3 regions of the Exiguobacterium sp. MH3 genome follow, and region 3 is predicted to be linked to each of the others. Evidence: a T-box and tRNA genes for the amino acid it is inferred to sense, from the RefSeq annotation. Region 3 holds a T-box; the other regions hold tRNA genes.

Region 1 (3,285 bases), 1.5 Mb from region 3:
ATAAATTGTCAGAAAATATTGATTATTAATCAAGAGCATGTTAGGCTTAGAAAAATTCACAGAGAGGGGCACGATCGAATGATTCCGACGCAACAGCCATTTAACCAAGTCGGCCGACTGATTATTCTATGCATGAGGGACTGAAAACTTTTCCGATGATGAAACGGAAATGATTTTTGGGCCCTTCTTTCGATGCATCGAATGAGGCGCCCGCACAGAATGAGTGGCGCCTATCCCAAAAACGGATAGGCTTTTTTCATGGCAAAAAATAGAGATAGATAGAGAGGATGACAACGTTGAAAGAATATGCGATGGATCGAATGGTAAAAGTATCAGCTGGAATGGCAAATGCCGTTCTTGTAACACTCGGTGTCGGACTCCTGATTGAGACGCTCGGAAATCTTCTACATATCCAAATGCTACTGACGATTGGTGGTGTCGCAAAAGTACTACTCGCCCCTGCGCTTGGTGCCGGTATTGCCTTTCAGCTCGGAGGAAACACACTTGTCCTGTTCAGCGCGATGATCGCAGCGACGATTGGTGGTGCCGCTCTTCAATCGACTGCTTCTGGACTCGTTCTTGTACCCGGTCAGCCAATCAGTGCGTTACTCGCAGCTGCTGTCGCTGTATACGTCGGAAAACGCATGACTGGAAAAACGAAATTTGACATGATGGTGATCCCGATGAGTGCTGTCCTTGCTGGCGGCGTGACTGGAATCGGTGCTGCTGCCGTCACGACACCACTCCTTACAAAATTCAGTGCCATGATCACAGCATCCGTTGAATCATCTCCAATCGCAACTTCTCTTGTCATCGCACTCATCTTTAGTGTCTTATTGATGTCTCCTGCTTCGTCCGCTGCACTCGCTATCGCTTTGCAACTTGATCCTGTAGCAAGTGCCGCTGCACTGATTGGCTGTTCCGCTCAATTCGTCGGCTTCACGTTGATGGCATACCGTCAGACGGATCCAGGTGGTTTGATTGCTTCATTCTTTGTAACACCTAAAGTACAATTCCCGAATATCGTTAAAAATCCACGTCTTGTCGTTGCACCGTTTCTCGCAGCGATGATTTCAGCTCCTGTCGCGACGCTTCTTCTCTCTTTGAAAGTACCGTACGAACTCGCAGGACTTGGATTAAATTCGATGATTGCCCCACTCAATATTTTCGTCAACCAAGGTCCTCAGGCGTTCCTCGTCTTCTTCTTGACTGGTGTCGTTCTACCTGGCGTCTTGACGCTCGTCTTCTATCGATTGACGACCGTCGCAGGGTGGACGAAGCGTGGCGATCTTCACCTCGAAATTCAATAAAACAATTTACCTCCCTTCCAACTATTCCTGATTGATTTCGGGAATAGTTTTTTTAACGCAAAAAAAATCGTCCCTTCGAAAAGGAACGATTTCGGTATGATTCTGACTGGGCTCGAACCAGCGACCTCTACCCTGTCAAGGTAGCGCTCTCCCAGCTGAGCTACAGAATCATGCTGTGTTGTTACTGGGTATGTTTTTATTATAGCAGCATATCGAAAAGTGTAAAGCCTTTTTCATAAAAAAATTATCTTTTTTCAAAAAGATCTTTTTAAATAAAAACAGTTTTAAAGTTGCGGGTTCTATGAGTGTCCTCTACTATGTAAATAAGCACATATAAAAAGAAAGGAGCGTTCATATGAACTTTTTAACCCGATTTAGTTTGAAGAACTCGGTTGCTGTCTTCATCATTGCAATCCTATTGATTTTAGGAGGCGTGTATTCCTTCTCACAATTAAAAGTCGACCAGTTCCCGGAAATCGAGTTTCCTCAGATTTCAATCGAAGCGGTTTACCCTGGTGCATCACCTGACGATGTCGATAAACAAGTCGTCTCAAAGCTTGAAACTTCTCTAAAAGGAATTGAAGGGGCTACCAAGCTAACAAGTTCTTCTTACGAAAGTATCGGTATCTTAAACATCGAATTCCCGTTCGATACTGATATGGATAAGGTCGAACAACAAATCGATGCTGCCATCCAAGATGCGAATCTACCGGAGGAAGCAACGACGAAATTGAATCGTTTGTCATTTGGTTCATTCCCAATCTATAACATCTCTTTCTTTAGTAAGGATGGTAAAGACATCGAAAAAATCCTAAAGGAAGATATCGAACCTGAACTTAATAAGATTCCAGGAATCAACAGCGTTTCGGTTGGTGGCTATAAGGATGATCTCGTTCAAATCACCGTCGATAAGGAGAAAGCGACGGAAGCGGGTCTCTCGCTCTCGAGCATCAAGGAACAAATCAATGGAAAGTATGTCTCGTTCCCATCTGGTCAGCTATCAGAAAACGATTCGAAAATTCCGATTCGCGTTGAGGAAAAACTAGAAAATCTAGATAAACTCAAAAATCTACAATTGACACCTGCTGCAGGTGCGACTAGTTCATCAAGTAACGGTCAAACAGGTGGTTCATCTGCTGGCGGTCCACCACAAGGTGCAACGCAAAGTCCACCAAGTACAACAGGTGGAGCAGCTGCAGATCAGGCGTCTGAACCTGCAGAACCGATTCGCCTAGAGGATATCGCAAAAATCGAAGCCGTCTCACAACAAAGTGAAAAAACGCGTTACGATTTAAAAGATTCCTTATCGATGGCAATCACGAAAAAACAAGATGCCAATACAGTCGAAATCGCAGATGAAGTCACGAAGATTCTCAATAAATATGACGACCAAGTCGACTATACGATTGGGATTGATTCAGCGAAGGATATCGAGGAGTCCGTTGCGACACTCGTCAAAGAAGGATTACTTGGTGCCCTCTTCGCATCACTCGCTGTTCTGTTATTCTTGCGGAATATCCGCGCGACGATCATCGCCATCGTCTCGATTCCATTATCATTACTCATCGCCGCTATCTTCTTGAACTGGCAAGATATCTCCCTGAACATCATGACACTTGGTGGGATGGCTGTTGCAGTCGGTCGTGTTGTCGATGATAGTATCGTTGTCATCGAGAACATCTTCCGGCGCGTCCGAAAATCCGAATCCGGTATGACGGATGAGATCATCGAACAATCGACAAAAGAGATTCTAAAAGCAATCACGTCATCGACGCTGACGACCGTCGTCGTCTTCCTACCGATTGGATTTGTCGGTGGTATTACTGGTAAGTTCTTCTTACCGTTCGCTTTGACGATTATTTTCTCATTACTTGCTTCACTACTCGTTGCGATCACGATCGTACCGATTCTCGCGAAGTTTGCATTCAAGAAGGTACCAGCGGAAGAAAAAGAAGGCGCTCTCCAACGTTGGTAC
Region 2 (3,285 bases), 1.5 Mb from region 3:
CTTGCCGCACCTGCTAATAATAGTGCGAGCAGACCCACTTGGAAAAACTGCTGTTTCAACGGATCAAGTACGTGATCTACGATTGCTTTAGAAGCGAACATGAAGACATGCCCCCGATGTTTCCCGTCGATGGTAATGGGACTGTCCGTCATTAAAAAGTCACGCATCGTCACGATTTTTCCTTGTTGACGGTAATCGAAATCCGTATGCTCTAGCACACTTTTCATCTCATTCGACAAAGGTCGTGACGCTTCGAGTTGTTTTCCATCTGCATCAGTGATCACCACAGTAAACGATGAATCTGCTTCCATCATGCTGACATGGCGCATTGTCGTTTGGTCATAGGAATCGACAAGGACATCACGATGGGTATTTCCTCGGTTCAGTAAACCGTCCACTACTTCCTGCGTTCGTGTTTGAGATAACTGATAATACAACGTCCCAAACAACACACTGCCACAAATTAAAAATGCCGCAAGCACGATTCCTCCGACCGAGTATGAAATACGACGCATGACATTTCCTCCCTTTCTCTTCACTTTAGTATAGCGAAAAAAAACACGATCGACGCTGACAAACAAAACTGTCACCTCATCTGCACACGATTTGCACATACGCTGGGTATAGTAATAAAGACTAGTGAATTGTGAATTCAGGAGGATTTTAATATGAAAAAATCATTGACGTTAACCGCACTGGCTCTTAGTTCTACGCTTTGGCTCGGTGCATGCGGATCCGCTTCAAATGACGAAGGAAGCAATAGCGACTCACACGACATGTCTCATGGAGATATGATGCATTCGAGTGATGGAAAGATACCGTCTGGTCTAAAGGAAGCCAGTGATCCGACTTATCCGAAAGGAAGCAACGTCACGTTGACGACGAATCATATGGATGGAATGAACGGAGCTAAAGCAACGATTGCGGGAGCTTATGATACCGTCGTCTATGCGATTAGTTACAAACCGACCAATGGTGGAAAGATGGTGAAAAATCATAAATGGGTCATTCAGGAAGAACTCGATCCCGTTCCAACGAAGCCACTGCAAGTTGGTGATGAAACGACTGTCAAAGCGGATCATATGAAGGGTATGGATGGAGCAAAAGTGACGATTGATGAAGTAAAGGAAACGACGGTCTACATGGTGAACTATGAACCGACGGACGGTGGAGAGATGGTGAAAAACCATAAATGGGTCACAGAAGATGAGATAAAGAAATAATAAAAAAAGCCCGCTTTTCCTATAAAGGAAAAGCGGGCTTTCGGTATGATTCTGACTGGGCTCGAACCAGCGACCTCTACCCTGTCAAGGTAGCGCTCTCCCAGCTGAGCTACAGAATCATGTTTGCAGTACGTTATGTACTTGCTAGGACATGTATTAATATATCAAGAAACTAAAAGGCTGACAAGTCTTTTTCTGAAAAAAAATAAAAAAATTAAAATGGAGGAATTGAACCCCGCTTCCTCCATTTTGAATGACTTACAGGAAGGTCGACACTTGATCAATCGGTAAACGTAGTGCCGGACGCTTTTTCGCATCTTCAACCGCTTTTCCGACAGCAATCAACATGACCGGTACATACCGTGACTCGGTGATGAACGTTTCCGCAAAACGTTGATGATCGAATCCACCCATTGCGAGTGTTGATAATCCACGCGCTTCTGCCGCAAGCATCAATTGCATCGCAGCAAGGCTCGCATTCGACATTGCCGCATCGCGCCCATAGGCTTCACTTTGATAAGCACCTTCTACCTGTGCCTTGATCGAATCAAATAAATCCTCTGTCATGCCACCTGCTTCTACTGCTGGACCGTACACCGGATTGTAGTTTCGATTAGCTTGAACATCACCTAAGATCGCAATGACTGCTGAAGCCGAAGTGATAGCCGGCTGATTGTATGCGATCGGTGCAAGCTGTTGCTTCGCTTCTTCCGAATGAAAGACCGTGAAATGCCAATGTTGCAAATTCCAAGCACTCGGCGCCGCTGTCGTCCATTCTAATAGTTCTTCTACTTCCTGTTTTGAAAGCTTGAACGTTTCGTCGTAATGACGAACGGAACGTCTTTCTGTTAAGACACGCATTGTATCAAGTGTTGTCTGTGTCATGTATAAATCCCCCTTATCATTATCAGATTACTTAGATATCGTAGCATGTCTCTTTTTCATTGTCCTCTATCAGTACTTCAAATGAATTAACTGTTATAAAACAACAGTTGACATTCAACTTCTGTACTAATACAATAAAATCAAGAAAAAAGATCATTGCGTTTACTTTGAAGGAGGAAAAACACATGGAACAACCCCTTTACCAAGAAGCATCTGCTGCATTCTATCGTGAGCTTCCCGTCAAGACGTGTGCCCATTGCGGAAAAGAGATGGATGAACAATGTGAATCCTATCAAACGGAATGCGATGAGTGTGCTGTAACAGAACACTAATAACACATGAAACAATCACTTACTTAGTGGTTGTTTTTTTATTTCTTTTAAATTCTTTCTAAATAAATCAGTATTTTTTAGAAAAATCGATTTTTCGTCATCTTTTTGTCATCTGTTTGTTACAAAAGAAACAGTCAGAATGTTACATTATCTGTATATGATATTTTTGACAAAAGGAGCGACAGACAACGATGGATCCATTTACCTCAAGCCACGCTAGCGAACTCGGTCCACGACCGCGTACAAAAAAAAGAAAGTTTTTACCTCGGTTTTTCTTACTTCTCACACTTGTCTTTCTCGGAGTTGGGGGATATGTCGCTTACCGATACGTGTTTACTCCTGAACAACAATCCATTACGACAGGCAAATCCATTACTGAAGTACCTGTCGTCAATATGGAAAAAGCACGCGTGGAAAAATGGAATGGTGTGACGAAAAAAGTCGCTTATTTAACATTCGAGGATGGTCCATCCGCATTAACACCGGACTTACTTCGAACATTGGATCAACTTCAGACTCGTGCTACTTTCTTTTATCTCGGATCACAAGTAGAAGCTTTTCCGCAAGAAGTCAAAGCTACTGCTAAAGCTGGACACTATATCGGATTACACGGGGAAACACACGATTACGATACATTGTACGAAAAAGGAAAGTATGTCTCAGAGATGCAAAGTGTTCAGAAGAAAATCCATGAGTTGACGAAGCTAACACCACATTTGACACGACCACCTTATGGCTCTGATCCCGGCATCACGAAAAAAATGGCATCTGCCATTCATTCAGCAGACTTCCGCGTGTGGGACTGGTCAATCGATTCAATGGACTGGTATTACAAAGATAGTGCA
Region 3 (3,285 bases):
CGAAGTTGACCTTGTCTGGTCCTTGTTGCTCCTCAAGTGCTTTTTGCGCGAGTGGTTCCATTTTAACGAACCATTGGAGTGAGAGATACGGCTCAACGATCGCGTCTGAACGCTCCGAGTGACCGACAGAGTGCAAGTGTGGTTCGATTTTGATTAGAACACCTTCTGCTTTTAAATCTTCAACGATTTGTTTCCGGCATTCGAAACGATCCATGCCTTCGTATTTCCCTGCGTTCTCGTTCATCGTTCCATCTTCATTCATGACGAGGACACGAGGTAACTCGTGACGGTTACCGACTTCGAAGTCGTTCGGGTCGTGCGCTGGTGTGATCTTAACGACACCTGTACCGAACTCCATGTCGACATAGTCATCGGCAACAATCGGAATCTCGCGACCAACGATTGGTAACGTGATTGTTTTTCCGACGAGGTGAGCATAACGCTCATCCTTCGGGTTCACGGCGATCGCTGTATCACCGAGCATCGTCTCAGGACGTGTCGTCGCTAGTTCAACGTGACCTGAACCGTCCGTTAGTGGATAGCTGAAGTGATAGAACGCACCTTCGATATCCTTGTAGATGACTTCGATATCCGAGATCGCTGTTTTCGTCGCTGGGTCCCAGTTAACGATGTATTCGCCGCGGTAGATTAAGCCTTTTTCGTAAAGTTTCACGAAGACTTCTTGAACCGCTTCTGACAATCCTTCGTCAAGCGTGAAGCGCTCCCGTGAATAGTCGAGTCCAAGACCGAGTTTTGCCCATTGTGCACGGATCGTTGACGCGTACTCTTCTTTCCATGCCCATGATTGCTCGAGGAATTTCTCGCGCCCCATTTCAAGACGTGATTGTCCTTCTGCCCGCAGTTTTTGTTCGACTTTTGCTTGCGTCGCGATACCGGCATGGTCCATTCCTGGTAGGTAAAGAACGTCGAATCCTTGCATCCGCTTCATCCGTGTCAGCATGTCTTGTAACGTTGTGTCCCACGCGTGACCAAGGTGCAATTTACCTGTGACGTTCGGTGGTGGAATGACGATCGTGTACGGCTCTTTTTCTGGATCCTGATCGGCTTTGAAATAGTCACCTTTCTCCCAAAAGTCGTACCATTTTTCTTCCGTTGCCTGCGGATCATACTTCGTTGGCATTGATAATTCCTGCATCCTGATCGCTCCCTTTTTGTCCATAATAAAAACGGCTTCTCTCGTCCTATGCTAAGGACGAAAGAAAGCCGTTGCTTTTTTCCGCGGTACCACCTTAGTTCATCCAAAATCGGATGCCCTCGAGCCACGTAACGTGTGGAGGACGGATATCGCTCGTAAGACTCACGATACCAGCTCGTGGGGTGACCTTCCTCCTGTTCGCCCGTCACATCTTTCAGCCAAGGATGTGTTCTCTACGCCGGTACGAATACAGGACTACTCTTCCCGTCATCGCTGTTGCCATTTTCTTCTTTACTCATTTTAGCCGAGACTTCAAGCAATCGTCAAGAACTGCTTAACGACCAAATTCAACTTGGAGTTCTTGGAACGTCAATTCGACGGCTTCAATCGTCCGTTCGATGTCTTCGTCCGTATGAGCGATCGACAGGAAGAGACCTTCGAATTGTGACGGTGGTAAGAAGACACCACGCGCCGCCATCTTTTGATAATACGAACGGAACATCTCAAGGTTCGATGTTTTCGCTTTTTCGAAGTTCGTGACGCGTTCATCCGTAAAGAAGACACCGAACATCGCACCTGCGCGGTTCGTCGTCAGCGGAATGTTGTATTTCGCTGCAGCGTTCAGGTAGCCTTCTGACAGACGGCTTGCTTTCCGGTCGAACTCTTCATAGTGTTCTGGTTTCAATTGTGTCAGTGTCGCTAGACCAGCTGCCATCGCGAGTGGGTTCCCGGATAACGTACCCGCTTGATAGATTGGACCTTGTGGTGCAATCTGTTCCATGATGTCGCGACGTCCGCCGTAAGCACCAACTGGCATTCCGCCGCCGATGACTTTACCGAGACACGTGATGTCCGGTGTGACACCGAAATGTCCTTGGGCACAGTGGAATCCGACACGGAAACCAGTCATGACTTCGTCAAAGATCAATAAGGCACCGTTTTCCGACGTGATTTCCCGTAAGCCTTCGAGGAATCCCGGTTCTGGTGGCACGAAGCCCATGTTCCCAGCAGCCGGTTCGACGATGACACCGGCGATATCGTCGCCGTGTTTTTCAAACGCGATTCGGACAGCGTCCAAGTCGTTGTACGGAACTGTCAGCGTCATGCTCGCGATTTGCGCCGGAACGCCTGGTGAATCTGGTAATCCGAGTGTCGCGACACCTGAACCTGCTTTGATCAAGAGCGAGTCACCGTGACCATGGTAACAGCCTTCGAACTTGAGGATTTTCGTCCGACCTGTGTAGCCGCGTGCAAGACGAAGCGCTGCCATCGTCGCTTCTGTCCCTGAGTTGACCATCCGGACGACTTCGACCGACGGCACCCGACTGATGACGACTTCCGCCATCGCTGATTCGATTTCCGTTGGTGTCCCGTAGCTCCAGCCACGTGTTGCTTGTTCTTGGATCGCTGACGTGACGATTGGATCGGCATGACCGAGAATCATCGGTCCCCATGACAAGACGTAATCGATATACTCTTTTCCGTCGATGTCATAGAGCTTCGATCCTTTTGCATGATCTGCGAAAATCGGTGTCATCCCGACTGATTTATAAGCACGGACCGGGCTGTTGACACCACCCGGCATGAGCGGGAGTGCCCGCTCGAATGCTTCTTTTGATTTTGAGTTCTGGTTAATTAAGCTCATTTCGACCCCTCCAGGTAACGACAAATGTCTTTTGCGAAATAGGTGATGATTAAATCAGCGCCTGCTCGTTTAAAGCCAAGCATCGTCTCAAGGACGATTCGTTCTTCGTCGATCCAGCCGTTCAAGGCTGCGGCTTTGACCATCGCATACTCACCCGATACGTTATACGCGACGATCGGTAAATCGATTCGCTCGCGCACATCACGAATGATATCCATGAACGCAAGCGCAGGTTTGACGATCATGAAGTCAGCTCCTTGATCAACGTCCGCTGTTGCTTCGCGGAACGCTTCGCGACGGTTTGCTGGATCCATTTGATAACCTTTCCGGTCGCCTTCTCCCGGTGCCGAATTTGCTGCATCACGGAATGGACCGTAATAAGCAGACGCATATTTAACACCGTAGCTCATGACCGGAATGTGGCTGAAGCCGTTCTCGTCTAATCCTTGACGAATCGCTGCGACGAATCCGTCCATCATCGATG

Evidence for each region. A T-box is a leader RNA that pairs with one kind of tRNA and senses whether it is charged. The one in region 3 lies ahead of U719_RS11640 (valine--tRNA ligase), so its partner is inferred to be a tRNA-Val.
Region 1: it has a tRNA-Val gene. The T-box ahead of U719_RS11640 (valine--tRNA ligase) is inferred to sense a tRNA for this amino acid. The anticodon was not compared.
Region 2: it has a tRNA-Val gene. The T-box ahead of U719_RS11640 (valine--tRNA ligase) is inferred to sense a tRNA for this amino acid. The anticodon was not compared.

What each region holds. Positions count from the first base shown of each region.
Region 1 covers NC_022794.1:531,344-534,628, reverse strand. The annotation lists gene U719_RS02680 (PTS transporter subunit IIC) at 288-1,310, shown strand; tRNA gene U719_RS02675 (tRNA-Val) at 1,408-1,480, opposite strand; gene U719_RS02670 (efflux RND transporter permease subunit) at 1,666-3,285, shown strand, end outside.
Region 2 covers NC_022794.1:520,708-523,992, reverse strand. The annotation lists gene U719_RS02635 (HAMP domain-containing sensor histidine kinase) at 1-515, opposite strand, end outside; gene U719_RS02630 (YdhK family protein) at 669-1,223, shown strand; tRNA gene U719_RS02625 (tRNA-Val) at 1,270-1,342, opposite strand; gene U719_RS02620 (nitroreductase family protein) at 1,482-2,108, opposite strand; gene yhfH (protein YhfH) at 2,294-2,440, shown strand; gene U719_RS02615 (polysaccharide deacetylase family protein) at 2,770-3,285, shown strand, end outside.
Region 3 covers NC_022794.1:2,195,200-2,198,484, forward strand. The annotation lists gene U719_RS11640 (valine--tRNA ligase) at 1-1,156, opposite strand, end outside; T-box leader at 1,207-1,436, opposite strand; gene hemL (glutamate-1-semialdehyde 2,1-aminomutase) at 1,491-2,801, opposite strand; gene hemB (porphobilinogen synthase) at 2,798-3,285, opposite strand, start outside.